3 regions of the Paenibacillus durus genome follow, and region 1 is predicted to be linked to each of the others. Evidence: riboswitches for the same ligand, from Rfam matches in the RefSeq annotation. Region 1 holds a riboswitch; each other region holds the start of a gene.
What was found. A riboswitch is a leader RNA that binds a small molecule or an ion and turns the genes downstream of it on or off. The one in region 1 is predicted to bind cobalamin.

Region 1 (10,454 bases):
GGAGCCAGAGAGAAGGTGGCTATGAATTACATTCAATTCTTCATTCAACGGCTCAATCTTTTTCAAGCCTACGACAAGCTTGGTGTAATTGGGGACGATCACGTTGTTGAACGCCAAATAAGCTTTCTTACGGTTGGACGGAGTCACTACCCGATACTTGTTGTACGCCGATAATGCTGAATTCTCATATTTCTCCAACGGTGCCATTTGGTCAACATATTCAATCAAGGCATCAAGCATCACATCATTAGCGTCATCATCCGTATAATCTTCATCTGTCCCATAGTAATCGTCCGAGGCGGTATAGTCCACGGGATCATTATTGGTACTGTCCTCGGCAGAGTTATTTACGCTATCCTGGGAATCCACCACTTTGATCGTTACCGTGTACGGTGTATACCCATGCCCTATATCAACCGTTAAAGTCGCTGTACCGGTTCCAACCGCATGAATATGTGAATAATACGTTGATACCGACTCCACCTGAAGCACCGAAGTATCGGAAGACACCGGAACAAAGTCATAATCTCCAATCTCCGACATACTTGAAACATGAATAAGCGCGCTAAAACCAGCGGTCTCACCGACAGTCAAAGTAGTATTAAAGCCGGTAAAATCCACAACCGACTCCAGCTTCTCATCAGCCGCAAACGCACTTGCAGGGAATAACAGTACTACCATCACAACCAAACACATAACAGACTTGAATAACTTATTCACTACAACCCCACCTTAACATAATTTTGAACTTATGTAACTCAACTTTCACAGCATAATTGCAGATAAAAAGCAACTATCCTATTTTTCCCTTTCTATTAATTAATCGGATATCTGTCGGAAATAGTTAATAAGAATCAGATACTTCACCATATTTTCGGGTATTGGGAATATTGTCTTGGGTATAAAATCATGGATTTATCGTTTTACGTACACTATCCTACAGCATGCCGCGTCCCCGCCGGCTGCCAGGCAAGGATGCTGCTCGCCAAAAATACGCGCGGCGCGCCGGTGGTAAGGCAGGTCGCCCGAATCCGGCCGTCGTGGATACCCTTGACCTCGATTTTCCGCTGCGTAATCTTTCCGGACCGGTCCATATATACAATTTCGATGGTTTGACCAACACTCATCTTCACATTGTTCGCCTCCAAAATAGGAACGTTTGTTTGTATTATATGCGAACATTCGTTCTTTATGCAATGTAAAAAAATCCCGCCGGGCACTAACGCCAGACAGGATTGATCCCCATTATTTAGGGCTAACTAATCTTCTATTTCATACTTTTTCTTATATAGATCGAGCATTTCACCGAACTGTGTATCATATTTCACTCCCTCACTCATTTTTTTATTAGCGACTTTAAATCCAGCGTCTGTCAGCGTTCCTCTGGATAGATGCTGCTTCATTAACATAAATGCTTCCAACTGCAACTTAACACTTTTCAAAAAGATATTATGCGCAGCTTGCAGTTCTGCATTGGGCGCTTTGATTTTTTTCGCTCCTATTACTAACTTTGTATAGGTTGGCACAATAACATTGTTAAAAACGATAAAACGCTCTTTTCTGCTCGCAGCACTAATGTCCATTCTATTCTTATTGTAAGCCTCATGAACTATCGAATCGTACTCAAATAGAGCGCTCATCTGATCTTTATAAGTCAAATAATCCTTTTCTTCCTGACTCGGATTTTTTACAGTGATCGAATATCTTTCTTCAGCCCATCCCGGCGCACTGAATATTATATCGGCTGTGCCCTCCTTTACTCCCGTGATAACATAATTAAAATAACCGTCGCTCTCCACCGTTAGCACGGATTCGTCCGATGATTTAGGCACCAGTTGCCCATATGTAAGAGTAGTGAGTTCTGCCACGATATTAACCTTCAAAGTTGCAGTTTCTCCAACACCTAACTTTTTACTAGAGAATGTGAAAGTAGCTACATCTAACATGCTTTTATCTGCGGCAAAAACATTTGTCGGTAACATTAGTCCAAAGATAACTATCCATAGTATCAAGCATGTCCCTAACCTTTTCATCATGAAACCACCCTTTCGCTCTGTAACAACCATTATATATCGGAATTGGGAAAACTCACTAAAGTCAATACAATGAACTCTTAGGTCGGAACCAGAATCCAATGATTTCGGAAGAAGAAATCAAAAAGCGCAGCTCCCGATAATCCGGGAAACCGCGCTATATCAAGTCTTATAGGATGCTGGTGAAGGGAATTGAACCCCCGGCCTACGCATTACGAGTGCGTTGCTCTACCCCTGAGCTACACCAGCATGATGTGAATTTTCCGTCACAACAGAAACTATTATACCTCGTTTGACGAAAAAAGCAACTTTTATTTCGCCCCCGCTTTGCTAAGCATCCGCATTTTACGAGCGCAAGAGATGCCTTCCCGCCGTAACCGGGAAGGCATCTCGGCGTTCGCTCCCGTCACCTGGCAGCGGTGCTTGCAGCAGCCGTCGCCCGTAACCACTGCCCTTCTGCACGCCGCAGCCCGGCTGCTTGGCCTGCCGGACCGCTGCTCCTCTCGGCTGGCAGCCCGCCATGACGAATTGCCATCGCTCGGGAGCGGCAATTATCCGCGCAGCAGCGGCACCCTGCCGTTCCGGCAGAACCGCGCCGGGCAGCAGCCATGCGTCCCAGCGCCGACTGGCCTTCCCCTACTCCTCTTTCAGCTTACGCTCCACCGACTCCAGCTTCTGCCGGCTGCTGGCCGCCTTGTCGCGGCGGTCGTCGATTTTGAGCGAGGTGGACACGCGCTGGGCGCCATTGGCGAATGGCGCTTCATGCAGGACCTGGGCAGCGGCCAGAATGCGCGGCAGCGGCCCTTCGATAATCGTACCCATGGATGTAAGCTCAAAGGTTATGCCCTCCACACCCTCCAGCGCGCGATGCATGCCTGCGACATAACTGCTGAGACTGGTGCTGCCGGTTCCGATCGGTATAACGGTAATTTCGGCAATAGCCATTTGAATACCCTCCCTTTCCATGCTGCACTTTTTGAAAATGTCAATATACAGCTTTCCTATATTGTAGCAACTGGGACGCCGGGCTACAAATAGCTTTCTTCCTTTTCATCCGGACGGCAGGCCCGGGACAGAGTTCTTGTTATCAGACTTACGGTAAATCGGAGAATCAACTGCCCCTTAGCCCCCCTCTCACCCCCACTCTAGCAGGGCATTTGTGGATGAATTTGTGGATTACCTGTGGACCGTTTGTGGATGTTCTGTGGATATCAGAATCTCAAAAAATATGTTTACAGATACAATATATTGGGTTATCTTAAATAAACGACAACAAAATATAGTGGAATCAGGTGCTTGACTCTCAGACGGAGAATCCAAGCTTAATAGGGAAGCGCGGTGCGAATCCGCTGCGGTCCCGCCACTGTAACCGGATGCCCCTCCTCAGCAGGATACGGGCGGCATCTTCCGGCATAAGGCCACTTGGAGCGCGGGAAGCGGCTCTTGGGAAGGCGCCGGAAGAACAGACGGAAGCCAGGAGACCTGCCTGTTTCCAGCGACACCATTAACTCAAAGCCCCTGCGAGGAACGGGAGCGGTGACCGCATGCAGCTTGCAACTAATGGCGGGCATTTTTGGAATGCCCCACTCGCACTCGCATACGGGCATTTCCTGCGTTCTTCATGCGGGAGATGCTTTTTTAAATTATAAAGATGCAAGATTGTTCAAATTCAGGCCTGGGATGTAATAGAGAGGAGAACTGCGCAATGACGCTGCTGGACAAACGGCATGCCGACGGGCAAAGCACGAACGAAATTCTGTTGGAGGAAGTCATCGGTCTAGGACGCGATATTATCGACAGCCGAGATATGGATCTGCTGAGGGAGAACGCCAATCTGAACGGGGAAAGCTTCTCCGGCAAGATGAGCAAATTCGGCAGCGAGTATTCCAAATGGTATGCCCGCAGCTTCACCATGCCGCCTCAGCTTGTGAAAGCCATCAAGGATAATGTCGTATATGTGCATGATCTGGACCAATATGCCATCGGAACGACGAACTGCATTTTCATCCCGTTCGACAAGCTGCTCCGGCAGGGCTTCAACACCGGCAACGGCAGCGTCCGCCCTCCGAACTCCATTATGACGGCCATGGCGCTTACGGCGATTATTTTTCAATCCCAGCAAAATGCGCAGTACGGCGGCGTATCGGGAAGCAAGCTCGATCATGATCTCGCCCCCTATGTGGCCAAGTCTTTTGCCAAGCTGTTCCGCAAGGGCCTGGATTATTTCGAAGAAAGACAAGCCGGGGAAGATCTCGGGGAAATTACAATGAGCCGAACCGATCTGAAGGAACAGTATCCAAGGACTTACCGCTACGCGATGAAGGAAACGGAGAGCGAGACGCTCCAGGCGGCCGAGAGCCTCATACATAATCTCAACACGATGTCCTCCAGAGCGGGCGGGCAAATTCCGTTCACGAGCATCAATTACGGTACCTGCACTTCACCCGAAGGACAGCTTGTGATCAACTGCCTGCTGACGGCGACGATGAAAGGACTGGGAAGCGGCGAGACGCCGGTGTTCCCGATTCAGATTTTTAAATGTAAAAAAGATGTGAACCAACAGCCGGGCGATCCCAACTACGAGCTGTTCCTGAAAGCAGCGGAATGCTCGGCGCGGCGGCTGTATCCGAACTTTGCGAATCTGGATGCTCCGCTGAACCTGATGTATTACGATCCGGCGGACCCGGATACCGAATTCGCGACGATGGGCTGCCGCACCCGGGTGCTGGGAGACCGCTTCGGACGCAATCACTGCTCCGGCAAAGGCAATCTGTCGTTCAATACGCTGAATCTCGTCCGGCTCGGCATCCAGAACGGAACGGTAACGGGCCTGCGCCAAGCAGCGGATGAGGGAGGCTTCTATGATGATCTTGATCATTATATGGAGATTGCCCTGGACGGCCTGCTCCACCGTTTCCGTATCCAGGGAACGCAAAAAGCGAAAGCATCCGACTTCATGATGCGCGAGGGCGTATGGGAAGGCGGAGAGACCCTTGGACCGGAAGAACCGGTGAGGGAACTGCTGAAGCACGGCAGCCTGTCGCTCGGCTTCATCGGAATGGCAGAATGCATGAAAGCGATGTACGGCAAGCATCACGCTGAAGACACGGAAGTGTATGGCAAGGCGCTTGCCATCGTGCGGCATATGCGCGAGTTCTGCGACCGCAAGAGCGAAGAGCTTGATCTGAACATTACCTTGTTCGCCACTCCAGCAGAAGGCCTGTCCGGCAAGTTCACCAAGATCGACCGCAAGGAATTCGGCGCAATAGAAGGCGTTACCGACCGCGAGTATTATACGAACTCGTTCCACGTTCCGGTCTATTACCAAACGGGGGCGGCGAACAAGATCAAGGTGGAAGCGCCGTTTCACGATTACTGCAACGCCGGTGCGATCTCCTATGTTGAGCTGGACGGCAATGCACGCAGCAATCCGGCGGCTTTTGTCAAAATCATCCGTTACGCCCTGGAGCAAAATATCAGCTATTTCAGCATCAACCACCCTGTCGACCGCTGCTCCGACTGCGGATACGAAGGCGTGATCGGCACGAACTGCCCTTCCTGCGGCGCTCATGAGCAGGAGGTTCACATCCGCCGCCTGCGCCGGGTTACCGGCTACTTGACCGGAGATTATCAGACCCGCTTCAATGCGGCCAAGCAAGCCGAGGTTAGGGACCGGGTCAAGCATCTATGAATATTTGCGGCTACTACCCGGAGTCGATTAACGAAGGCGAAGGCCTGCGCGCCGTCGTCTTCATCAGCGGGTGCCGCCACCGCTGCCCGGGTTGCTTCAACCCCGAAACCTGGAATTTCGGTTACGGCGAATCCTTCACGCCGGAGCGCAAGCGGCAGATCATCAGCGAAATGGCGGCCAATCCGCTGCTGGAAGGTCTGACGCTGGCGGGCGGCGATCCTTTTTTCTCCGCCGAGGAAGCGGCGGAATTCATCCGCGAGGTGCGCGCGGCGCTGCCGGAGTTCCCGGTGTGGATCTACACCGGCTACACTTATGAAGAGCTCACGGCTATGCCGGGATCGCCGGAATGGACACTGCTGTCGCTCTGCCAGGTGCTGATTGACGGACGCTTCGTGGAAGCCTTGAAGGATACCACCCTTCGGTTCCGGGGCAGCTCCAATCAACGGATTATCGACGTTCAGGCCAGCCTTGTCAGCGCGGAGACCGTGCTGTGGCAGCCAGCGGTTATGCTGTAATCCGGGGCTTCTTGAGCGGAGCGCCGAAACTTCCGGCGGGTCTGTGACGGAAGCTGAACCGACGGGACAAGCGTATAGGCCGGGGCACGAATTGAACCGGAGCTATGGATAGACCGGAAGCTCTTGATGAGCCAGAGCCTGGATTGACCAATGCCCTCTGAATAGGCCGGGCTCTGCATTGGGCCAGTCCTTCATATGAAGCAGCCCTCCGATCTCTTTGGCTGGAATTACTGTGTCATCAATTAAACCGGATTTTCGCCTTAAATCGGATTATCGGCCCTTGGACCCTTCTTGGACCCTTCCTAGACCCTTCTTGGGCAATTCTATAGCGAATATGCGGGAATTTCTCCCGTCTATTTTTAGCATATAACTGTATTCAAGTAATTAAGACGGAAATTCTCCAGCTTATTTGTCCGTTTTCCCGCCTTTTGGACGCAAACGGCAAATTATGAGGGAGGATTTCCAGTTCAACTAAATATCATGCTCGTTTCAGGCCTTTTAAGCGGGAGAAATTCCCGTTGAGCAGCCTGGATCCGGGCCCCATTATGCGCTTAAATATATCAATTTTTGATATTGAAAATTAAATATATATACTTCGGCTATCCATAGAGAGGCCGTATTCATACTTATTATGTCCCTTATTCATTCACACCCTTTACCCTTTATCCCATAAAAATTTTATGCAGTGAAAGGAAGCGATCCGAATGCCACAACTCGTAGTGAAACCCGACAACCGCCAGCTTGCCTTTGATCATATGCGCCTCTCCGTTTATGCCGACCGAGTCTTAAGCGGACTGGACAATCTGAATAAGGAAACGCTGCTGCGCGGCGTGAATGCCAAGCTGCGGCGCGATGAGGTCAGCGGCGAGGAGATCAGCAGTGCTTTTACGATGAGCGCGCTGGAACTGGTTACCAAGGAAGAGCCGGACTGGAAATTCGCTGCCGCCCGCTCCCTGCTGACCTCCCTCTACAAAAAAGCGGCGGTCAACCGCCGCTACAAAGCGTACCCGGACGAGCCATACGGCGCGCTGTATCCGCTGATTGCAGGCCTCGTCAAAAAAGGCGTCTACCGCGAGGAACTGCTGACCGCCTACACGAAAGAGCAGATCGAGGAGCTGGGAGCCTGCATCGATCCTTCTCGCGACCTGCTGTTCGATTACATCGGGCTGCTCACGTTGTCCGACCGCTATCTGGCCCGTGACTTCGACGGTCGGGTCATGGAGCTTCCGCAGGAGCGCTACATGGTCATCGCCATGTACCTGATGCATCAGGAGCCCACGGAGAAGCGCCTGGAGCTAGCGAAGGAAGCCTACTGGGCGATGAGCAACATCTATATGACCGCCGCCACCCCGACGATGTCCAATGCGGGCAAAAAAGTCGCGGGCCAGTTGTCCAGCTGCTTCATCGACACCGTCGACGACTCGCTGGAAGGCATCTTCGATTCCAATACGGACGTGGCCCGTCTCAGCAAAATGGGCGGCGGTATCGGCGTCTACCTTGGCAAGGTGCGCGCCCGCGGCTCTGACATCCGCGGCCACAAGAACACAAGCTCCGGCGTCATCCCCTGGATTCGCCAGCTGAACAACACCGCCGTCAGCGTCGACCAGCTCGGCACCCGCAAGGGAGCGATCGCCGTCTATCTCGACGTGTTCCACAAGGACATCCTCGCCTTCCTGGACCTTAAGCTCAACAACGGCGACGAGCGCATGCGCGCCCATGACGTCTTCCACGGCGTCTGCCTGCCCGACCTGTTCATGGAAGCCGTGGAAGCGCGGGGGCAGTGGAATCTGTTCTGCCCGCATGAAGTGAAGAAGGTCATGGGCTGGAAGGACGGGAAAGGCCGCGCCCTCGGCCTGGAAGACTTCTATGACGAGAAGTTCGGGCAAGGAGCCTTCCGCGAGAAATATGCCGAAGCGTCCGCTCATCCGGAGCTGACCCGCATCACCGTTCCGGCTATCGACATTATGAAGCGGATCATGAAATCACAGCTGGAGACCGGAACGCCGTACATGTTCTACCGCGACACGGTCAACCGGGCCAATCCGAACCGTCACAAGGGCATGGTGTTCTCCTCCAACCTCTGTACGGAAATTATGCAAAATCAATCCGCTACTGTGGTCGAGCAGGAGGAGCTTGTGACGAAGGACGGCCAGACCCGGATCGTCATCTCCAAAATCCCCGGTGACTTCGTTGTCTGCAACCTGAACTCGATCCATCTCGCCCGTGCAGTTCCGGCAGGGGTGCTGGAACGCCTCATTCCGATTCAGGTTCGCATGCTGGACAACGTCATCGACATTAACAATATTGAAGTACTCCAGGCGCAGTATACGAACAGCCAGTACCGCGCCGTCGGCCTCGGCACCTTCGGCCTGCATCACCTGCTCGCGCTGGAAGGCATCCGCTGGGAGTCCGAGGAAGCGGTGGAGTACAACGACCATCTGTACGAGCATATCAACTACCTGCTTGTCCGCTCCAGCATGGAGCTGGCCCGCGAGAAGGGCCGCTATCCGAAGTTCGCCGGTTCCGACTGGGAGACGGGCGCGTACTTCGAACTGCGCGGCTACACCAGCGGCGAGCGCGAAGGCAAATTCGTGACGGCCGAGCATTGGCGCGCTCTGAAGGAAGAGGTCGCCACTGACGGCGTCCGCAACGCCTGGATGTTCGCGATCGCGCCGAACGGCTCGACATCGATTATCGCCGGCTCAACGGCCAGCATCGACCCGCTCTATGATCTGCTCTCCTATGAGGAGAAGACGACATACAAAATCGCCAACCCGGCGCCCGACCTGTCCGAGAAGACGATCTGGTATTACAAGACGGCGTTCCTGATCGACCAGAACTGGTCGATCCGCATGGCTTCGGCCCGCCAGCGCCATGTCGACCAGGGCCAAAGCTTCAACCTGTACGTGCGCCCGGACATCAAGGCGACCGAGTTCCTGGATCTGCACCTGAACGCCTGGAAGGGCGGACTCAAATCGACCTATTATGTGCGCAGCCGCGCGCTGACTATCGAGGAATGCGAGTCCTGTGCAAGCTGAAAATTCAGTAAACCGTTGCAGCAAACCGTTCAAGCAAAACTCGGCACAGCTTCGCACCTACAGGGAATGCTTGAGCTTCCGATCGCTGTTATCCTCGGATTTCCTGATTTAACCGCTTAGCGGTTGAAATCCGAGGATAAAGGCGACCGCTGACGCTTCTCCAGCTTCAAGCTTCCCCTCCGGTGCCGGGTGCCGAGCATCTAATCCACTCTGCGAGCGGCCATTTTAGCTTCGCAGAAGATAAACGCATTAAAGGAGTGACCAGCCATGCAGCTGCAAAAAATATTCAACACCGAAGCCCCCAACCAATCCACCCGCATTATCGAAGGCGAATGCTCCGGCATTCTGAACTGGAACGATATCCGCATGCCGCACATGTACAAGCTGTACAAGGTGCTGCTGCTGAACCACTGGATCGCCGACGAAATTCCGATGTCCAAAGACGCTCAGCAGTTCCCGCTCTTGGATGCGGAAGAGCAGCGCGTATTCAAGATCAACATCTCCCTGCTCGCCGTGCTCGATTCGATGCAGACGATGTTCATCGGCGACGTGAAGCGGTATTTTACCGACTCTTCATTGGAGGCTATTTCAGCGATCATCGGGCAGCAGGAGGTCGTTCACAACCAGTCGTATTCCTACGTCCTCTCCTCGATCGTTTCCGAGCGGGAGCAGAAGGAGATATTCGAATACTGGAAGCATGACCCCGTCCTGCTGGAACGCAACCAGTTCATTTCGGAGATTTACCAGGAGTTCCGCGATAATCCGTCGAGACAGAGCTTTTTCCAGGCGCTGGTCGCCGACCTGATTCTCGAGGGTATTTTCTTCTACAGCACGTTCGCCTTCTTCTACAACCTGGCCCGCGACCAGAAAATGATGGCGACCAGCCAGATGATCTCCTACATCCAGCGTGACGAGAACCAGCACTGCTACTTCTTCGCTGAAGTGTTCAAACAGCTGCTTGAAGACTTCCCGGAGCTGAACACCAAGGAAAATATGGACTATGTGTACCGGACAATCGACCGGGCCGTTGCCCTTGAGACGAACTGGGCGCATTATACGCTGCAAGAGGTGCGCGGTATCGACCTTCACGAGCTGAGCGACTACATCAAATATATTGCTAACAAACGCCTCACCCTGATGGGGCTGGACAAAGCGTACCCGGGTGTGGATGTGAACT
Region 2 (10,454 bases), 2.7 Mb from region 1:
CGAGCGTGACAGACAGGCGCTTCTCCTCCGATATTCCGGTTACAGTTATGCGGAGATCGCCGGCGAGCTTGGTGTCAGACCTCCGGTTGTAGGTACGCTGCTGCACCGGGCTACGCAAAGGCTGAAAGCTACTGCATCCAAATCGCTGCCGCAAATGGACTGACAGTTTAATCTTAAGGAGGACGTTGATTGATGAATAACTATTCTGCAAATCACGATAAAGAGAAGCAAAGAACGGATGAGGCATGGGCAAGACTTCAGGAGACGCTTGCGGGCGAGCCGCTCAATCACAAATGGGCGGAATGGGACCGGAAGACGGAAGCGGCAAAGTTTGAAGCACTGAAACAAGATGGATATCTCTCCGGTGCAGATTACCATAAGGCTGAGGAGCTGGGTTATGCAGAACAACAAGACCCTGTTACCGGCAGCAGCGGAGACCGAAGCCGTTCGCGCCGTCCGAGGATGAAACGCCGCCGGAAATGGACGATGGCTGTCGCCGGTATAACCATTGTTGCAGCTTTCCTCGCCACCCCTGTAGGCAACACGGCGATGGCCGCCATTCTCAATCAGTTCCGTATGCAGTCGGTAACGGCTGTAAATGAGAGCGATCTGCGCAATATGTTCTATTCGGTTAGCGAGAACGGCGACCTGAAAGAAACTATTAACAAGTTTGGTTCCTTTTCAAGCAGTTCAGGCACAATCAGCGGAAAGATCAAGCCGGAGCAAGTTAAGGACAAGTTAGGGTATGCGCCGTTAAGCGCGGCTTTATCTAATGACGGAGCGGAGTTAACAGTAAATCCTTCCGGGGAAATTACACTTAATCTTAATGTAAATGAAGTCAATAAAGCGATGAAACGTTTGGGCGCCGAACAGCTGCTGCCGGAATCCATTGACGGAAGACCCATTACGCTGCACATTCCGGAAACCGTGAACTATGATCTGTCCCCTGACAGCGCACATTGGGCTAACCTGACACAAATGAATACTCCCGCAATAACCGTAGACCCTGCAATCAAGGTCGAAGAAGCGCTGGAGGCCATTATCAACTTCCCGCTGCTGCCGGATTCTTTGAAATCGAGTCTCAAGCAGAGCAGTATTCTAGCGGGTGAAATTCCTATGCCGGTCATTTCGCAAGACAATGCCGACCAAATAACGGTAGAGGGAACGAAAGTTCTTGTGAGTCACCACGAATACGGTCAAGATACGACTTATGATGCCGTTTGGGTACACGACGGGCAATTGTTTCAGTTATTCGGCGGAAATGTATATACCACCAAAGAGAAGATAACCGCGAAGGTTCAGGAGCTGATTCAATCATGAGTGTACCGGCGATAGAAACATGGGCTCTTACTAAAGAATATAGTAACGGACGCGGCTGCCGGGATGTAAGCATTACCGTAGGGAAAGGGGAAGCCTTCGGCTTCCTCGGCCCCAACGGCGCAGGCAAAAGCACCTTGGTCAAAATGCTGGTCGGGATGATTACACCCTCAAGCGGCAGAGCCGCATTGCTGGGCTATAAGATTGGTTCTCTTGCGGCGAAGTCGCAGATCGGCTATTTACCCGAATTATACCGTTATCAGGAGTGGATGACCGGAGAAGAAGTGGTGGAGCTTCATGCGCGGCTATGCCGTGTTGAGCGTTCGGTGACAGCCAAGCGGGTTCCGGCGCTTCTTGAGGAAGTAGGGCTCGGACAGCGGGGAAGGGACAGAGTCAAGCATTACTCCAAAGGGATGCAGCAGCGGCTGGGACTGGCCTGTGCGCTGGTCAATGATCCCGAGATTATTTTTCTGGATGAGCCGTCATCGGCGCTGGACCCCATCGGACGCAGAGAAGTCCGCAATATTCTGGAGAAGCTGAAGGAGCGGGGCAAAACAATCTTTCTCAACTCCCATCTGCTGGAGGAGGTTGAGCTGCTGTGCGACCGGATGGCGCTATTGAATAACGGTGTTATCCTGCGGCACGGCAGTGTGTCCGAGGTGCTTCGCAAACAAACAAAGTGGCTTTTTAAAGTGGGCGGATTCACGCCTTTTTTGTGTATCTGGCTAAATGAACAAACGGGTCTGCACTTCAGGCTGTCTTCCCGGCAGGAGCAAACTTTCCAAGGGCGTAATAGCGGAGACCAGCTTCCGTCCGGGCAATCGCAATCGCAGGATGGAAGTGTAGTATGGCTGGAGGCCGAACTGGACAGTGAGGAGCAAGCAGGCTGGATCAATGCGCTCATCGTGGAGCAGGGAATGACGCTTTATGAAGTCACGCGTGAACAAGAACGTCTGGAAGAGTGGTTCGTGAATACCGTATCCGGACTTGACCACAGAGGTGAACGGGAATGAGGATCATTTGGGGCATAACCTGGAAAGAAATGCTGCGCAAGAAAGTGCTGCTGCTCACTCTGCTCATGACTGCAGTATTTCTTATAGGCTTCTGGTTTGTGGCGAGTGCAATCGGAGATCCAGGCGCGCAGCAAGGGTTCAGCGACAGCGGAGAAGCATTGATAAACCGATTTGCGAACGGTGCGGTTATCATGACGCTTGGTTTTATGTTTGGGTCATTTGTACTCGCGTTTCTGGCGATATTCACTTCTTTCTCGGCAATCGCGGGGGAAGCGGAAGCAGGCGTGCTTCAGGCGCTGCTTTCCCGGCCGCTTCCGCGCTGGAAGTGGTACGCCGGGCGTTGGCTGGGGTATGTAACCGTAGGAATCGCATACGCTTTGCTGCTGTTTATTTCCATTCTGCTCATTGCCAGGGCGCATGCGGCGATTCCATTAGATCCGGCAGCCTGGATCAAATCCTTCCTGCTGTTCTCCTTGGCCGTCCCTCTGCTCGTGACCGTGTCCATGCTCGGCTCCGGATTCTTCTCTGCCATTGGCAATGGGGTGTTTATGACGATGTTGTATGGAGCAAGCTGGCTGGGAGGCATGATTGAACGGATCGGCTCCGGTTTAAGCCAGGACCCTGCTATGACGGAATCGCTGAATCGGTTGACCGGAATCATAACGCTGATCATGCCCGCGGACGGTCTGCAGCGCAAAGTGATTGCCGAGTTATTCAGCTTTGACGAATTGAGCGGGATGGTTCCTATCGACGTGTCTTCACCCGTAAGCAACAATTTTTCCTCGATACCCTCAAATTCCTTTGTTATATATGCCATCGTGTACACGGTTGCAGCTTTTGTAATAGGGATGTTGCGTTTTAAGTCCAAGGATTTATGAGAGGTTGGGAATTAATGTAACCCCAGCCCGCGCAGCAAAAAAGCAATAAGCCAAGCATTAACTTGAAACAACCGGCATCCCGTTGACAGAACAGCGGCGGGAGGTTCAATTTCACCGGCAGAGCTAGATCCCCTTATAAAGAGCAACCCTATATCCTTATATGCTGGCGGAAGCTGCTGCAATACGATAAAGTATACAAGAGAAGACAGGAGTGACGGGGAGAGTGAGTAACAATGGGCTGCGGTGTCGCAACACTGGAACATCGGCATGTAGGCGTGATGTGGAAGACGGTTTCGGAGGACTGCAACCTGGCCTGTGATTACTGCTACTACAGTACATGCGGCGGCAAGCCGGGACCGAAGATCAACCGGATTGATTCCGCCATTCTGGAGAAATTCATTAAGGAATATATGGCCCGGTCACGGGGAGCGGCTTCTTTTGCCTGGCAGGGAGGGGAGCCGCTGCTCGCGGGTATGGAGTTCTTCGAAGAGGTCGTGTCGCTTCAGGCCCGCTACGCGCCGAAGGGGACAATCATCGGAAATTCCATTCAGACGAACGGGACGCTGCTTAACGACCGCTGGGCGGCTTTTTTTAAAAAATACAATTTTCTGGTCGGCGTAAGCCTGGACGGGCCTGAGAATATTCATGATGCGCGGCGGGTGGACTCGCTTGGGCAAGGCAGCTTTCACAGAGTAATGAAGGGAATTGAACATTTACGGCGCCATCAAGTGGACTTCAACATCTTGTCCGTCATTCACAAAGGGAACGTAGGTCATGCTGCCGAGATCATGTCTTTCTTGGAACAAGAAGGCTTCAGCTACGTTCAGTTCATTCCGTGCATGGATTTTCGGTCCCAGGAGCCGGACAAGCCGGGCGTTTACGATATTACACCTGCGGAATACGGCCGATTTTTGCGTGAAGCCTTCGATTATTGGTATAACGGAGGGAACCCGCGGGTTTCCGTACGTTTTTTTGACAACATGCTTGCCGGTTATACGAACCGGGAGGCAGAGCTGTGCATTCATAGGGCTGAGTGCCCGACCACGATTATTCTAGAGCAGAACGGAGACGCCTATCCGTGCGACTTTTATATTTCTCCTGAATGGAAAATCGGCAACGTGGCGACACACTCCATTGAAGACATTTTGAAGCATCCGTTGTACACTCGTTTTCTCGGAATGAAGCCAGCACTGCCGGAGGGATGCCGGAGCTGTGAATGGAAACCTTTGTGTCATGGCGGCTGCCCTCGCAACCGGGAATGGGGGTCGGAGCTTGAGGCCAGAGGCAGAGATTATTTTTGCGCCAGCTACAAGGAGATTTACGCGTATGCGGACGAGCGGATGAAGGAGCTTGGAGACAACGTCAGAAGCAGCCTGTTCCGCCAGAATATGCAGTATCATTTAAAAGGACAGCTCCCGGGCCGTAATGATCCTTGCGCCTGCGGCAGCGGCAAGAAATATAAGCAGTGCTGCTTAGGTTTGGTCACAATCTGACTAAAATCTATTGATAATCAAAGTTTTTAGAATTAAAATCAAAGAAATTTCATATCTTGCAATCAGGTGCCCTTGTGAGATCAAGGGGTAACAGGGAATCGGGTGTAAATCCCGAGCGGTCCCGCCGCTGTAACCGAGGAGCCTCCTTCTTTTATGTCACTCAGCAGCAAGTCTGGGGAAGACAGAAGGCAGGCGATGATACGGAAGCCAGAAGACCTACCTAGATTTGCACACCAAAATTGCCTTCGGAGAAAAGGAGTGGTGACGAAACATGAACTCGAAATTTAGCTCTGCTTAATTTGATGTTTATTAACGTTCCCATTGGAAAGTCCCGAATCTACCAAAGGTTGCCTGGGGCTTTTTTTGCGTGTTAAAAATCAGATGAAGAGAGAAGGAATCATCAATGTCAACGATATCGCTTATACTTCTTGTTTTTGTGCTGGGTCTTCGTCATGGACTGGATGCGGATCATTTAGCTTTTATTGATGGACAAACCCGTTACAATTGGCGGATGGGCAGCCCGATTGCCCGCTTTGTAGGTACACTGTTTTCATTTGGTCATGGAGCAGTTGTAGCTGGTATGGCGACAATTCTCGGAATGTTTACCCAAAATTTTAGATTTCCTGAGTACTTTGACACCTTTGCAACCTGGGTATCGATCATATCCCTATTTATCATTGGAACCATAAATATTATTAATCTAATGCGTTCCAAATTTAAAAATGAGGAATTTCAACTTAAGGGGATTAAAGGGAAGTTTATTTCGAATGTTGCGCGGGGAACTACAAATCCATTTTTAATTATTTTAGTAGGAGGGATCTTCGCACTGGCTGCGGAGACCATTAGTCAAACCTCCGTTTGGGCACTTGCAGCCGCCGGTAATTCATTCACGTACATGCCTTTAATTCTGGGACTTATTTTTATGCTCGGAATGATGATTACCGATACCATCGATTCTCTAATTACATTCAGAATGATGAACCAATCAAGCAGCCTGGGGCAATCAGCTTCAAGAATCATTGGCTGGGTGATTGTTGCTCTGGCCTACGGTGTTTCTTTCTATCAGGCATTCACCTACTTTAATCCTTGGGCAGAGCTTGACTTTGAAATCGTCGGGATTATTATTTTCTTATTCTTACTTCTTTGCTTTGTCCTTGTTAATGTGCGAGCGAAGTCAAAGACAGTTCGTTGATGAATCTATATGGCCAAAAGGAGAGGGCGACGATGTTCCGGTTAAAGGGAGTAAAAGCCAAAGGGATTCTGTCGATCACAGACTTAACGATACCTGCAAAGAGAATAACCTGCATTGTAGGTGGGAGCGGCAGCGGAAAGACAACCTTGCTTCGGCTGTTAAATCAACTGGATAGCCCAGATGAAGGCGAGATTTGGCTGGGTCAACATCTTTCAAGCGAACTGGACCCCACCGAGTGGAGGCGAGAAGCGGTGATGGTGCCGCAAGCCACGATCACGTTCAAAGGGACGATAAGAGATAATTTGCAGATCGGATTGTCTTTTGCCGGTAAGCCTGAAGCATCCGATGAACAATTGGAGGAGGCGCTTCATCTCGCCTGTCTGGAAAAAAATATGGAACAAAATGCGGAGGATCTCTCCGGTGGGGAAAAGCAGCGTTTAGCCCTTGCGAGGGCTATTGTGATGAATCCGATGGCGCTCCTTCTGGATGAACCGACTTCAGCACTGGATGAAGACACAGCGGATACGGTAATGCAGAGATTGACCGCATTCATTCGTGAAAACGGCAAAACACTCGTCATGATTACGCATTCCCGTCATATTGCCGATACATACGCCGATTTTGTTATTGAAATGAAAAGTGGAATGCCGCAGGGAAGCGGGAGGGATGCACATTGAACGGAACGATTGATTTATTATTTTGGCAGCTAGCCGCAGCCTATCTGTTCGTGATTTTACTGATTGTAATCGTTAGAATTAAAGGCATTCCGCGTGAAAAGGAGATATTGATCGGGGCGGTTCGCATGACCCTGCAGCTCATTCTCGTCGGGTACTTGCTCGTGTACGTATTTGGGAACGCTCATCCGGTGTACACCTTGCTGCTTGTGGCGATTATGCTCGCTTTCTCCATTCGGACGGTTATTAACCGGACAAAAGGGAAGCTGTCCAAAGCCTTGAAACAAAGCATTGCTTTTTCGATGACTTCCGGTATTTTGGTCAGCCTTATCTATTTTATTTTCATTGTCTTGCAGTTGGCTCCCTGGTACGAACCAAGGTATGTCATTCCAATAGCCGGGATGATCGTCGGCAATTCGATGACAGGGGTCGCGTTAGGCGTGAATTCCCTGATCGAAGGCATGCACGGCCAAAAAGATAAAGTGGAAGCGGCGCTCATGCTCGGAGCTACACCAAGAATGGCAGCACGGGAGATCGTCAATCAGGCATTCGATTCCGCCATGCTGCCCACCATAAATTCGATGGTTGGCATGGGCATCGTGTTCTTACCCGGAATGATGACAGGACAAATCTTGTCCGGGACATCGCCAATCGTGGCCGTCGAGTACCAAATTGCTATTATGCTGGGAATTGTCGGGAGCGTATCGTTATCTGTCATCCTGTTTGTACAGCTCGGATACCGGACATTTTTTAACCGCCGCAGCCAGCTTGAATTATAAACGTATAAACCTCACTTCTCCTGCCCGGCTATTCACCGGACATTCCGGATACAAATAGCCGGCAGGCCCCTTATTTTTCCGTTTCTTCTAATCCCATTTCCTGTAATGATGTTCCCATGTAAACCACCCCTTAATGAAATCTTTATCAAATAGAGGTATGGCTCGTTTATCTTTGCTGAAATATTTTTCTGGAAAAAACAACATAGAAGATGTATATTATATCCAGATTGCTTGGTTTTATATGGTATAACAGAACTTGATTACCAGTAATTACAGCCCGGCCGTCAACTGAGGAAACTAAAAAGGAGGATTGCATGAGCAGCTCAAAAATTTTACCGATGCAATACCCGATCATTACTTCATGGCAATGGGTGGCGAATTCTTTCGCGGTGCTAGACAATTATCCGGAAACGGAACCCTGGATTATGAATCACTTTATTCAGCTTCAGCTTACTACGAATCCGGGTTGGATCAGCGCCTATGTGGATTTTTTCCGGACCCCCGTATTCGAATACTGCCCATGGCTGTTTCATCAGCATTTGAAGCGGGAAACGGTGCGTTTCATCAATGAGGACATTTGCGCCTTTATTGTGGACTGTATCAATCTGAACAATTACATATACGGCGTGTTCGATCAGGCATTTTTTGTGCAGGGACATGACCGGCTGCCGCATGATCTGTTTATTTACGGATACGATCTGGAGCGCCGAGTGTTCCATGCAGCCGATTTCACGTTTACGGGCAAATATTCTTTCGCGGAGGTTCCGTTCGAGCAGTTGGAGAAGGCGTACCACGCGATAGAAGGGGAGGATGATTGGCTCTATTCCGGCAAGGGCGGCTTATCGTTGATCAGCTTTAATGACTCGATAGGCTATGAGTTCAATATATCGAATCTGGCGGAGCAGCTGGAGGGCTTTTTAACGGGGCATAACTGCTTTGAGAAGAGCAGGGAAATGACCCACCGGACAAATCCTTGCGTATACGGACTGGGAGTCTATGACCAATTGATTGAGAATCTTATAAAGATTCAGAATAAAGAGCAGGGGGCTGATTACCGGCCGTTTCATGTGCTCTGTGACCATAAAGCGCTCATGCTGCGCCGGATTCCCTTCCTGGAGCAGCACGGCTATTTGAAGCCGGGTACTAACCTTGCGGAGCGTTATCAAAGTCTAGAAAATGATGCTCTCCTGTGCAGAAACTTCCTTATCAAGTATATGGTTACGGAACAATCGTCAATTATCGACAAAATAATAACAAATATAAGAAAAATTAGAAACGAAGAAGAAGAGCAAATTAAAATCTTATTATCGAATTTAGTGATAGCCTAATTGTTAAATGATGGATGAAAGGAGTGTGAGGCATGAGTAAGCAAGGTGTTACCGAGCAAATTATCGAACTGATCAAGCAAAAAATATCATCTTCTCCAGGCACTTCCTCTGAGGACGCGTCCATTACGGCTGACACGCTGCTTCGCGATGTGTGGCTTAGACTGGAATCGATTCAGGTCGTTGAACTTGTCGTCGAGTTGGAGACGGAATACGAGACGGAGCTGCCGGATGAACTCCTGGGCCAGATAGACAGAAGCCCACTAATGGTATCTGATCTGGCCGCAATGGTTAAAGGTGATGCAGTCTAGCGCCTGATGTCCCGCTCTCGCCAAGAGGTACGGAAGCTTTCGAATCCGCCGCGTAAACTCTGAAGAAATAATCGCAGCTTACAGAGCCTTCCCGCTTTGATTGACGAGCCGCTCCTCTTGCATGTTCCGCCATTTGCCTCAGCATGCTGAATCTCGACGTCCAAAGCAGGCTGATTTGCGAGCTGTATTTCAACGCTGCATTTAATTTGGCTTTCAAGTTGCTGCGCCCAAGCTTGACCGATCTTTCACTTAGTCCCGCGGCGAGCTCGGTTCTCCAGGTTAAGTCATTATTAAAGCATAGATAAGGCAGGTCTTCGTAATACATCAAATGAGCAGGCCAGCCTGTACCGTTTCCGGCTGAAAGCCCGCACCGCTCGGCGGACTGCCGGACGAGGCAGTGATCGATATGCCTTCCGATTCCAAGCGGCACGTAAACGCCTGCATAATTTTCAAATTGGATTTGTTCTGACAATGCGGAGACGATCTCTTCCATCACCTGATGTTCAGTCCTCCACTCCGTATTGAACAACTCGTTCAGCTTGCTGTATACAGGGCTGCCGTCTTTATTTTTACGATAAATGCATTCCAGCAGGTTGAGATGCAGGACGCTGGCGCCGAGCGCCTTCGCAGCTAGAGTATCCTCTTGCCGGCGGACGTCCATCGTATCCATCCCGAGCCCGAATTTTTTGTGAAGGATTCTGGCCAGCATGGACAACTCCGTTCCCATACCCGTAAAGACGGTAGCGATCGTAACCTGGTAATCTTTTTGTACAAGGGCATCGATGTAATCGCCGCAGGACAGGATCGCATCGTCCAAATGGGCGGAAATAAACAAAACATGTTGTGGCATAAGGCACCCCCTTTGCATTAGTATTACAATTATATACTAATATATCTATATATGTTATTCATATCATTTTAATTTAGAAAGGAAGAGGAGAAATGTTTGAGAGTATTAAAGAAATTATTATCAAAATCAAAGAGGATGAAAGCTTGCGAAGCACTCTTACGCCAGAGAGCGATTTGATTAATGATGTCGGCCTGGATTCGCTACAGATGATCAATTTCATTCTGGAGATCGAAGACCGGTTTGGAGTGGAAATTGTGTACGAGGATTTGGATTACAACAGTCTGCTGTCCATTGAGCGCTTCATCGATTTCCTGAACGGCATGGAGAAGAAGATTGGCTAGAGAGCTCGTTGCCGGAATCTTTGACGCGGAGTCCCACTGGAGAGATGAGAATCTGGCGCGCTTGCCCGCTATTCGCGATAAAGAAAGAGAACGGATCGTTCTGGCGATGGATGAGCTTATGTTTCCGTTCTGCGGCAGCGGCGATACGCTATTAACCCGGTTTGCCATGGAGGATGCACATAAGGCGTATCTGGCAAGCATCGGTTTCTCCTTCGGGCATTGGGTCTGGGAGGGAGAGGAAGCATCGGCTAATCTCTTTCAGGCCATGGTATCCGAACCGG
Region 3 (10,454 bases), 2.3 Mb from region 1:
AGTAGTTTGGTAGCATAACTTTATCGATCAGCGATTGTACAATACTGACTTCAAAAGTGTATGTTTTGTAATGTATATATAGTATGATACTGGAACTTGAGGCAGGAGTGAAGAGATGTTTTTGTCGGAATCATTCGAATGCTCAAAATAGCCAGATGGTCCCAAATTATTTCGTATTTGTCTTCATCTAAAACGTTTACACCCTTGAATTTACTTGAGATTTGAGATATCCATTTTGTATATCATACAGTATGTCGACATTTTGCTTATTTACGTTATTAAACAGAAGAGGATTTGTCGAAACACCCTGCAGTACACTCTTTGTTTACCGGCTGCATTATCCTGTTGTGTCTTCCACATTTGTAATTTAATATTAATCAATAATGCTGCAGGAAGGAGCCGGCATCGTGGCAAAACAGAAGTACTATGTGGTATGGGAGGGACGGAAGCCGGGAGTGTACGCGACTTGGGCGGAATGCAAACGGCAGACGGACCAGTTTACAGGAGCAAAATACAAATCCTATGAGTCGAAGACCGCAGCTGAGGAAGCGTTCCGGATAGGCTGGAAAGGCAATTGGGGCAAGACGGGATCTGAAAAAGGCAGCGCAGCCGGAGGGTCTCAGGGAAGCTATACTTCCAAGCGGACGGGCGCGCAGACCGCGGAATCAATTGACTATGACAGCATCTCGGTTGATGTGGGAACAAGGGGAAACCCCGGCCCTGTCGAATATAAAGGAGTAGACACACGGACTGGTGAGGTCATCTTCTCCTGCGGTCCGATTAGCAAGGGTACGAATAATCTCGGTGAATTTCTGGCTATTGTGCACGCCCTTGCGCTTCTGCAGAAAGAAGGCAGCGGCAAGACGGTATACAGCGATTCGGTCAACGCAATGAAATGGGTCAGAGAGAAAAAGGTCTCGACCACCCTGCCCCGGGACCATACAACGGAGGAGATTTGGGGGTTTATCGACCGGGCGGAGAAATGGCTTCAGACGCATACATATGATAACAAGGTGCTGAAGTGGCAGACCCGGCAGTGGGGAGAGATCAAGGCGGATTACGGAAGAAAATAAGAGAGAAGCGTCCCCTGCATCCCAGCAGGAAACGCTTCCATACTGGGGAGATATGGAAGGGGAACCCTATGATATTCGGCAACGATTGGGACGAGGTATTGCATGAAGAAACGCAGAAGCCGTATTTTCAGGATCTGCGCTATACATTGGCCAGGGAATACAAGCAGTATACGGTTTATCCGCCGAAGGAACTGCTGTTCTCCGCTCTGAAGCAGACGGACTACAGCAAGACGAGGGTCGTCATTCTTGGACAAGATCCTTATCATGGCGCGGGACAGGCCCATGGGCTCAGCTTTTCGGTGATGCCTGGTGTGCGGATTCCGCCGTCCCTGCGCAATATTTATACTGAGCTGGCCAGCGATATCGGCGCTGATATTCCGAATCACGGGTCGCTGCTGCATTGGTCACAGCAGGGGGTGCTGCTGCTCAATGCGGTTCTGACCGTGCGCGAAGGCCAGCCCAACTCGCATAAAGGAATGGGCTGGGAACGGTTTACGGATGCTATTATGGAGAAACTTAACGAAAGGGACACACCGTTGGTCTTCATTTTATGGGGCAGCCATGCCCAGCAGAAGGGTGCTTGCATCGACCATAGCCATCACAAAGTGATCCGGTCGGCTCACCCGAGTCCGTTCTCGGCTCACCGGGGCTTTCTCGGCAGCAATCCATTCTCGCAGACCAATCAATTTTTGAGCGCTCACGGTCTGGAACCGATCGATTGGAACATACCGAATTTATAGGACGGGTCAGGCAGAAGGGGGCTATTAGAATGAGACATTGGGTAGGCAAGCCGGTTATTGCGTATCTTGGAAAGCCTCCTTACGTCACGATGAGAGGAGTGCTGCGCAAGTGGGACAGCGCCGCAGGGCGCGTAGTCATCGGCCATCAGGAGGCCGGAGTCCCTATTCGCGACATTGCGATTATCAAAGCGCTGGCTCCCAAAGAAAGAGCGCTCCCTCCAGTCCTTCATTCCGTCGGCTATATTATGAAAGACCGGCTGCAATTCGATAATGCCGTCTATTTCAAGTCGGCGGTCACGGTCTGGAAGGGGGACCGGCTGATTGCGCTTAATACCACCCTTGTTTCCCATACGAAGGGATCGGTCACTTTGGAAGACGGAAGAACGCTGATGAAAGGGACGCATCTGTTTGTCGTCCGCTCGCTAAAAGGCTAGAGCGCAAGTTTAAGCCAGCAACCTCAAGAGCCTTGTCTGCAAATTATGCAGGCAGGGCTCTTTTTAACACGGTATAGACAGGCCTCAGTTAAGTTTCATTCATCCGTTCTGCAACGATAATTTCGTATACCCGAAGAAAAATAATTTTGACGGTCATATAGACCGGCAGTGCCAGCAGCACACCGATAATACCGTAGAATTCTCCGCCCACAAGTACAATGATTACCGTAGTCAGCGGATGGACATCCAGAGATTTGCCGTAAATGATCGGAGTAAGCAGGTTATCCTGGATTTGCTGTGCAGCGACAATAATGACCAGAGACCACAAGGCGGTCATGGGAGATTCGATAAAACTGACGATTACAACGGGAATGGAAGCAAGAATAGCGCCGATATAGGGAATGAAGTTCAACGGCACCGACACGAGGGCAAGCAGCAGGGCATATGGCAAACCGATCACAAGAAAACCGATGTACAGGGTGAGGCCCAGGATCAGATTCAGAATCACCCGCGTAACGATGAAGCTGCTGAGCGCAGAATCGACTTGCTCCAGCGTTTCCTGCCCTTCACTCCGGTATTTTCGCGGAATCAGTCCGAGCAGAATACGGGGCAGCTTATGGCTGTCTTTCAGCATATAGTACAAAATAATCGGCAGCGTGGCCACAACGACAACAATGTTGGAGATGACCGTTATCAGATTGCTGATGGAGTTCGTTACCCAGGTTACCGCGTTTTGCAGGTATTCGGTTAGCCGGACCGTCAAATCCGATTCCCCGTGAAATAACCTCGCAAACATCGGGTTCTCGCGCAGACGGTCAAGCTGGGTCTGGAGATCCTGGACAAGGTACGGCGCGTTTCGGATAAAATTTTGGATTTGATCCTGCAGCGTCGGCCAGACGGCGACCCAGAAAATAGCGAACAGAGCAATAAATACGGCATAGATGAGCAAAATGGCGATCGGGCGCTTGAGCTTTCTTTTTTCCAGATAATTGACCAGCGGGCGGAGCAAATAATACATGAATCCGGAGAGCATCATCGGTACAAGCAGCAGGTTAATGATGGTTCCGATAGGCGAGAATAGAACGATAACCTTGGAGCCGAGATAAAGGATAAGCAGTAGAAATATGATTCCAAGCGTGGTACGGAAAAACTTGTTCTGCAGCAGCAATGGCCGCACCTCCTAATATGGACCCAAATAGTATGTATGATGGATCTACTAATATGCAGTCTACTAAATAGTTAAACCCGATTCCAGGTTTGTAACCGCCGGATTCATTTCAGGCCAAGGAATGGCGAACATGACAAACAGGCTGTCTTCCCGAATTAATCGGAACGAAAGACAGCCTTGCTTTCATGTACTTCTGCGAGAGCGGCGCCGCCGTTTCTTCTTGAAATATAAGACTTTATAAGCTTCTCGCCTATCGTTTGGCCTTATATTTTTACGAGAAACGTACCTGCTTCTTAAAAAGACTCCGTCAGGCGTTTCTTCTTATTATCTTAATTTTTTGTTAGGTTCTGCCTGAGTCGTTTCCTTTGCTTTTACAAGGGACAAGAAAAAGAAGAAATCGCCTAAAGCGCTCAGCGCCGCAGCGATGATGGCGTAATCTTCTGCGGACATTTCCTCTTCCTGTGGGATGCGTTGGATGTTTTTCTTATTTGCCATCTTCTCTCACCCGCTTCATCTGGTCGTATGCTACAAGGTATGCTGCGAAGAGTAAAGACGGAATAGGCGGGAAGGATGTATTTTCCAAGGCTTCTTGAGCAGGAAGGGGCATATTGATTATACTGGATTAATCGGACAATCACTGGCTAAAGGAGAATTAAGGGATGATACTGCATAAAGGGGAGATTTTATTTAGGCAGGGCGATAGCTGTGATACGTTGTACCATATCAAGAGCGGTCTATTCAAGGTGACAAGACTGCATGAGAATGGGAATATCGTGCTGTTCAACATTCTTTATCCCGGGGAGACGGTGCCTCACCATTCGCTCATCTCGCCTAAAGAAGCTCACGGGACGGCCACTGCGCTCATGAGCAGCGAAGCCCAGCCCATCCCGGCCTCGGAATGGTACCGCCAGCTTCGCGAGGAGCCGGGTAAAGCAATGGAGGTTGCCCTTCTGCTGCAGGAAAAGGTAAGATTCATGCAGACCCGGCTGGATCATCTTACGATCGGGTCGCCTGCCGAAAGGCTGGAGCTGCTAATAAAATGGCTGCGCGATTATTCGCACGGGGTCCCATTAACCGAACTGCTGACTCAGGAAGAGATCGGACAGCTGATCGGCGTCCGCAGGGAGACGGTGAACAGGCTGCTGCGCGGCTGAGCTTGTACTTTTTCTGGAAGAACTTGTCTACTTGTTGGGAAATAGCCTTTTCTGTGGTATAATGGGGTCAGAATTCAAAACAAAATCGAAAGGATCAGGATACCATGTGTCCCCGAAGGACGATTCCCCAAAGGACGATTTGGAAACGTTATGATCTATCTTATACTTAGCTTCCTTGTAGAAGGTGTGTGAACAGTCAGTTGACGCTAGCCGCCTCTACGAAGGAAGGGAATAGGTATGCGAAGGAGAAAGACAACCGATTCACCCCGTCGTAGAGGTTGGTGGGACGTCTAGCCGCCATTTACGATAAGGGGAGCCTGTATGAGGAACCATAACAGCGGTGTTCGTCTGCCGCTACAATTGACGATTAATTTGATCGGAACGTTGTTGCTTAGTTTTACTTACTATCACATCAATTATCAGAACCATTTGACCGAGGGCGGGTTCGTTGGGCTGTCGCTGCTCGGCAAGTACGTTCTGGGACTGTCGCCATCGCTCACCGTGCTGCTGCTTGATCTTCCGGTTCTGCTGGCAGCCTTGGTACTCAAAGGAAAGAGATTTGTCTGCAATACATTTATTTCCATAGGGTCGTTTACCGTGTTCTACGGACTGATGGAGCGCTATTCCGGACTAGTGCTTAATTTCCATGGCAACCTGGCGCTGGCGGCGCTGCTGTCCGGACTGCTGACGGGTCTTGGCGCGGGACTGGTGCTGCGATGCGGAGGCGCTAGCGGCGGTGATGACATCCTGTCTCTCTTGATCAGCGAGTGGAAGGGGATTAAGGTCGGCACCGTGTTCATTATAATGGACATTGTCGTGCTGCTGCTGTCACTCTTCTATATGCCGCTCAGAGAAACGATGTATACGGCGATGGCGGTGATCGTGGCCGGCCAGGTTATCACGTTTATAACCTCGCTTGGCAAGCCGAAACGGACAAAGAAAAAGCTGCAGGTTCAGCCTGCGCTTGTGGGCCGTAAAGAAGCAACCGCCGCAGGAAAATTATAATAATTATTTGGGGTCAGCCGAAACCGGCTGGCTTTTTCTACGTATAGAAGGAGTAAGGATGCAAATCCTAAAACTATACAGTATCCGAATAAAAGGAGGAAACAGCATGCTCAGGAGGCTTATCGACAAACTCATTCACTCCGTCGGACACTCGAAACACGAAAGACACGGAGGTTCTTCCGGAAATTACCGGAGACCAATGCATTACAGAAATTCGTCCAGCAGCAGACCCGGTTACGGGAGCGGACGCGGCCACGGCTATTACAAGAACAGATATGGAAGTTCAAGCTGAATATTCGCTTCTAAATGCAGTAAATAAGAAACGGATGCTAACCTATTTTAGGGAGGCGTCCGTTTCTTGTTATTCATTGAGATCGGCTAAGGAGTCCAAATCGGATAATGCCTGCTGGGCATCCCGAATGAACTCCTGCGTTTCCGTGTATGGATTCGATTCCTCGTCAAGCAGTCTCAGCAGTATGTGCCGCACTCCCGCCGTAAGCTCCAGCTCTTCGGACCAGCTTCGCTCGGCGCCGCCCGGCGCGGGAGTATACCCTGAATACAGCATATAAAGCATAAGATGTCCGATATCGTGCAAATCCGATTGTTTGGACGCGGGCATGCGCTTTGGCAGTCCGTCCTTATCCCGCTCCGCTTCGCCGTTATTACAAGGGGGATCGTCCCCGATCCGGCGGGCCAGACCAAAATCGATTAAGTAGATATCATCCCCCCGGAGAATGATGTTGGGAATGCGCAGATCAAGGTGCACGAAGCCGCGTTCATGCACATGGTTCACCCGTTCCATCAAGCTCAAGACGAAGCGGAGCGTGTCTTTTTCCCCGAAAATGAATCCCCGCTCGAAAATTAGCTGCTCCAATGTATAACCCTCAATATAATCGGTAACCAGCCAAGCAGAGCCGTTCTCCTCAAAATAATCTCTGCAGGCCGGGATATAGGGATGATCCAGCTGCTTAAGGATATCCCGTTCCCGCTTCAGCATCTGCTTCCCAGCATCCTGTTTGCTCGGTTTGGCCTGTTTGACGGCCACCTGGCGTCTCTCCCGCTTATCCAGGCAGCGGTAAGCCAGTCCGTAGCTTCCCATGCCGATCCGGGAGAGCACCTCGTAACGCTGCCCAATCAGCTCTCCTTTCTCCCTGGGGTAATCCCTCCAGGCGGATATGAATGCGCGCATGCGTGCAAGCAATGGACATCCTCCCAACAGTATTCCGTCATGTGTAATCTATTCCTTCATTATTGCATATTTACCTAGGGCATTCGCAAGTCTGGAAGTCAGATGACAAGAGATGCGGTTAGAGTTTCTTACCTGAAAAGTGGGGCTGCAAGTTTCAGAAATTACATCCAGTGTTTAAGCTACAGTATAAAGAAAAAATATTGAAATCTAATCATTGAGGAGGCGTAAGCTTGGATCTGCTAGCCATTATTAAAGCCATCGTACTTGGTCTGGTCGAAGGCCTGACCGAATTCGCTCCGGTATCTTCTACAGGACATATGATTATTGTCGATGATATATGGTTGAAATCGCAGGAGTTTCTCGGAAAATACACAGCTAATACATTTAAAGTCGTGACCCAGCTCGGTTCAATCCTTGCGGTTGTCGTCATTTTCAGGAAACGTTTTATTGATTTGCTCGGACTGAAACGCTTTAGCAAGGAATCGCTTGAACCGGTCCCGGACGGCCAGCTGCAGGTACAGACCGGGGGCCGTCTGAAGCTTGGACAGGTTATTGTAGGTCTCATTCCTGCCGGTCTGCTAGGAATGTTATTCGAAGATTATATTGATGAATATTTGTTCTCGACATCAACCGTGCTGATCGGTCTGGTAATTGGCGCCCTATTTATGATTTGCGCGGATTTATTTGCTCCGAAGCGCGCCAGGAAGCAGAGTGTTGACCAGATTACATACAGGCAAGCGCTTGCGGTGGGGTTAATCCAGTGTGTCTCGCTCTGGCCCGGCTTCTCCCGCTCCGGCTCGACGATTTCGGGAGGCGTCCTGCTTGGCCTGAGCCACCGGGCCGCCGCCGATTTCACCTTTATTATGGCCGTTCCGATCATGGCCGGCGCAAGCCTGATCTCGCTTTACAAGAACTGGCAGTATTTTACGCTCGATGCACTGCCGTTCTTTATCGCCGGATTTATCAGCGCCTTCGTGTTCGCGCTGCTGTCGATGCGGTTCTTTCTGAAGCTGATCAACCGGATCAAGCTGCTGCCGTTCGCCATCTACCGCATTGTGCTGGCCACCGTGGTCTATATTATTTTCTTTTAACCGGTTATCAGGTATCGATATAACCAGAACCCCTATCTCCTATTGCGAGCCGCAGGGTCTTGCCGTAACATAAATGTTGTACTCATCAACCACTCAAACCATTCACTAAATAACGGAAACAGGTGCTTGCCGGAATAGAGAATTCCGGAGCTTAATAGGGAAGCTCGGTGCAAAGCCGACGCGGTCCCGCCACTGTAACGGAAGAGTCTTTCAGCCCTTTATGCCACTGTCAGCCCGCGCTGACGGGAAGGCCGCTTACGGACGATGACGCCGCAGCCAGGAGACCTGCCTGTTTCAACGCACTGCAGTACCTACGGGAGATAGGGAGGTGTTAGATCGCAAACGTGATATTAACGTAGGCGTCTTTCCTCTTGGGCTTTTAAGGAAGGACGCCTTTTTGTTGGATCGTTTATGTGAAATAGGAAGCGGGCCTTCCGAGGCGGATAAGATGTCACTTCCTCAAACAACGTAGTTTGATGTTTTTTTGGAAGACCACGGCAGGATAAGTCGAATAGGAGGAACATGGAAATGACAACGCAAGTAAAAACAAGCAATCTCGGATATCCAAGAATCGGCGCGAACCGGGAATGGAAAAAAGCGCTGGAGGGTTACTGGGCGGGACGAACCCAGGAGGAACAGCTGCGGGCGGAAATGGACCGCATGCAGCTGGGTAATCTGCGCAAGCAGCAGGAGGCGGGTATCGATCTGATTCCTGTCGGAGATTTCACCTATTACGATCATGTGCTGGATACGGCAGTCATGTTCGGCATTGTGCCGCCCAGGTACCGGTATGAAGATAGACCTGCCGGACTGGATTTATATTTTGCCATGGCCCGAGGTAATTCCCGGGCGGCGGCATGCGAAATGACGAAATGGTTCAATACGAATTACCATTACATCGTGCCGGAGATCGGGGATCTTAAGCCTGTTCTGACGGAGAACAAACCGCTTGCCGCATACCGGTTCGCCAAATCGCAGGCGGGCATTGACGGCAAGCCCGTGGTCATTGGACTCTATACGTTCCTGAAGCTGTCCAAGGGCTTTGCCCCTTCGGAAATCCGCAGTGTGGCGCAGCGCTTTCTGCCGGTCTATGTGCAGCTGCTGCAGGAACTGGAGCGAGAGGGGGCGGCCTGGGTTCAAATAGACGAACCTGCGGTAGTGACCGGACTTCGGGAAGAGGATATTAAGCTTCTAAGCGAAATTTATGGCGAGCTTCATTCCGCTGTTCCGGGACTCTCCATTATGCTGCAGACTTACTTCGAGTCCGCCGAACCGCTTGAAGCCCTGCTGAAGCTGCCGGTGCAGGGGATCGGACTCGATTTTGTACACGACAGCGGGGCTAATCTGGAAGCGATCGAGCGCTTGGGCTGGCCGAAGGATAAGACGCTTGGAGCCGGAGTGATCGACGGGCGCGGGATTTGGCGCTGCGACCCGGATGATAAGCTGGCGCTGGCTCAGCGCTTGACTGCCCTTGTCCCGGAGGGCAAATTGATTTTGCAGCCGTCCAGCAGCCTGCTGCACGTGCCTGTGACAGTGCGCAGCGAGGAGAAGCTGAAGCCGGAGGTGCGCAGCGCGCTGGCCTTCGCCGATGAGAAGCTGGCGGAGCTTGCGCTGCTGAAACGGGCGCTGCTTGAGGGCCGTGACGCCGCCGGGGCTTCGTTAGCCGAGACGCAGGCTGCGCTGGCCGCCTTCCGCAAGCTGCCCGAGCGCAGCCGCGCGGACGTGGCGGAGCTTGAACGCGGCCTGGCCGAGCTGCCCGACCGGCGAAGCCCGGCCTATGCCGAGCGGGCAAAGCGCCAGCAGGACAAGTGGCGGCTGCCGCTGCTGCCGACAACGACCATCGGCAGCTTTCCGCAGACGCCGGAGGTCCGGCAGGCGCGGCTGAAATGGCGCAAGGGCGAGCTGAGCGAGGAAGTCTATGACGGCTTTATCCGCCGGCAAATTGCGGACTCCATCGCACTTCAGGAGAACATCGGTCTGGATGTTCTGGTGCATGGCGAGTTTGAACGAACAGATATGGTGGAGTTCTTCGGGGAGAAGCTGGATGGATTTCTGTTCACCCAGAACGGCTGGGTGCAATCCTACGGTTCCCGGTGCGTTAAGCCGCCGGTCATATACGCCGATGTCGCGTTCACCGAACCGATGACTGTCAAGGAAAGCGTCTATGCGCAGTCTTTGACGAAGCTGCCGGTAAAGGGCATGCTGACCGGGCCGGTCACGATTCTGAACTGGTCCTTCGTGCGTGACGATTTAAGCCGGGAGCGGCTAGCGAACCAGATTGCGCTCGCGCTGCGGCAGGAGGTGCTGGCACTCGAAAGCGCTGGAGTGGAAATGATTCAGGTGGACGAGCCGGCGGTGCGTGAAGGACTTCCGCTCAAGGAGAAGGACCGCAGGCATTATCTGGACTGGGCCGTAAAATCTTTCAGAATCTCAACGAATCTCGTCCGCGATACGACGCAAATTCATACCCATATGTGCTATTGCGAATTTGGTGATATGATCGACTCCATTTCCGATATGGATGCGGATGTTATTTCCATTGAGACATCGCGCAGCCATGGTGAGCTGATTGCAAGCTTTGAGAAAATGGAATATGACAA

Region 2: linked by a shared signal. The riboswitch ahead of PDUR_RS13415 (HoxN/HupN/NixA family nickel/cobalt transporter) and the one ahead of PDUR_RS02075 (anaerobic ribonucleoside triphosphate reductase) in region 1 are both predicted to bind cobalamin.
Region 3: linked by a shared signal. The riboswitch ahead of metE (5-methyltetrahydropteroyltriglutamate--homocysteine S-methyltransferase) and the one ahead of PDUR_RS02075 (anaerobic ribonucleoside triphosphate reductase) in region 1 are both predicted to bind cobalamin.

Annotation. Positions count from the first base shown of each region.
Region 1 covers NZ_CP009288.1:437,831-448,284, reverse strand. The annotation lists gene PDUR_RS02105 (hypothetical protein) at 1-720, opposite strand, end outside; gene PDUR_RS02100 (hypothetical protein) at 933-1,127, opposite strand; gene PDUR_RS02095 (Ig-like domain-containing protein) at 1,260-2,036, opposite strand; tRNA gene PDUR_RS02090 (tRNA-Thr) at 2,211-2,282, opposite strand; gene PDUR_RS28490 (hypothetical protein) at 2,440-2,643, opposite strand; gene PDUR_RS02085 (MTH1187 family thiamine-binding protein) at 2,670-2,978, opposite strand; cobalamin riboswitch at 3,307-3,537, shown strand; gene PDUR_RS02075 (anaerobic ribonucleoside triphosphate reductase) at 3,739-5,724, shown strand; gene nrdG (anaerobic ribonucleoside-triphosphate reductase activating protein) at 5,721-6,239, shown strand; gene PDUR_RS02065 (ribonucleoside-diphosphate reductase subunit alpha) at 6,944-9,277, shown strand; gene PDUR_RS02060 (ribonucleotide-diphosphate reductase subunit beta) at 9,545-10,454, shown strand, end outside.
Region 2 covers NZ_CP009288.1:3,112,700-3,123,153, forward strand. The annotation lists gene PDUR_RS13390 (sigma-70 family RNA polymerase sigma factor) at 1-163, shown strand, start outside; gene PDUR_RS13395 (hypothetical protein) at 193-1,320, shown strand; gene PDUR_RS13400 (ABC transporter ATP-binding protein) at 1,317-2,330, shown strand; gene PDUR_RS13405 (ABC transporter permease) at 2,327-3,208, shown strand; gene PDUR_RS13410 (anaerobic sulfatase maturase) at 3,442-4,701, shown strand; cobalamin riboswitch at 4,751-4,939, shown strand; gene PDUR_RS13415 (HoxN/HupN/NixA family nickel/cobalt transporter) at 5,105-5,893, shown strand; gene PDUR_RS13420 (ABC transporter ATP-binding protein) at 5,926-6,570, shown strand; gene PDUR_RS13425 (ABC transporter permease) at 6,567-7,346, shown strand; gene PDUR_RS13430 (hypothetical protein) at 7,661-8,674, shown strand; gene PDUR_RS13435 (phosphopantetheine-binding protein) at 8,707-8,982, shown strand; gene PDUR_RS13440 (PIG-L deacetylase family protein) at 8,963-9,832, opposite strand; gene PDUR_RS13445 (acyl carrier protein) at 9,925-10,173, shown strand; gene PDUR_RS13450 (ATP-grasp domain-containing protein) at 10,166-10,454, shown strand, end outside.
Region 3 covers NZ_CP009288.1:4,154,509-4,164,962, reverse strand. The annotation lists gene rnhA (ribonuclease H) at 408-1,073, shown strand; gene PDUR_RS17965 (uracil-DNA glycosylase) at 1,145-1,813, shown strand; gene PDUR_RS17960 (hypothetical protein) at 1,843-2,247, shown strand; gene PDUR_RS17955 (AI-2E family transporter) at 2,336-3,415, opposite strand; gene PDUR_RS28845 (hypothetical protein) at 3,740-3,910, opposite strand; gene PDUR_RS17950 (Crp/Fnr family transcriptional regulator) at 4,075-4,569, shown strand; gene PDUR_RS17945 (YitT family protein) at 4,891-5,574, shown strand; gene PDUR_RS17935 (serine/threonine protein kinase) at 5,936-6,775, opposite strand; gene PDUR_RS17930 (undecaprenyl-diphosphate phosphatase) at 6,994-7,854, shown strand; cobalamin riboswitch at 7,958-8,161, shown strand; gene metE (5-methyltetrahydropteroyltriglutamate--homocysteine S-methyltransferase) at 8,383-10,454, shown strand, end outside.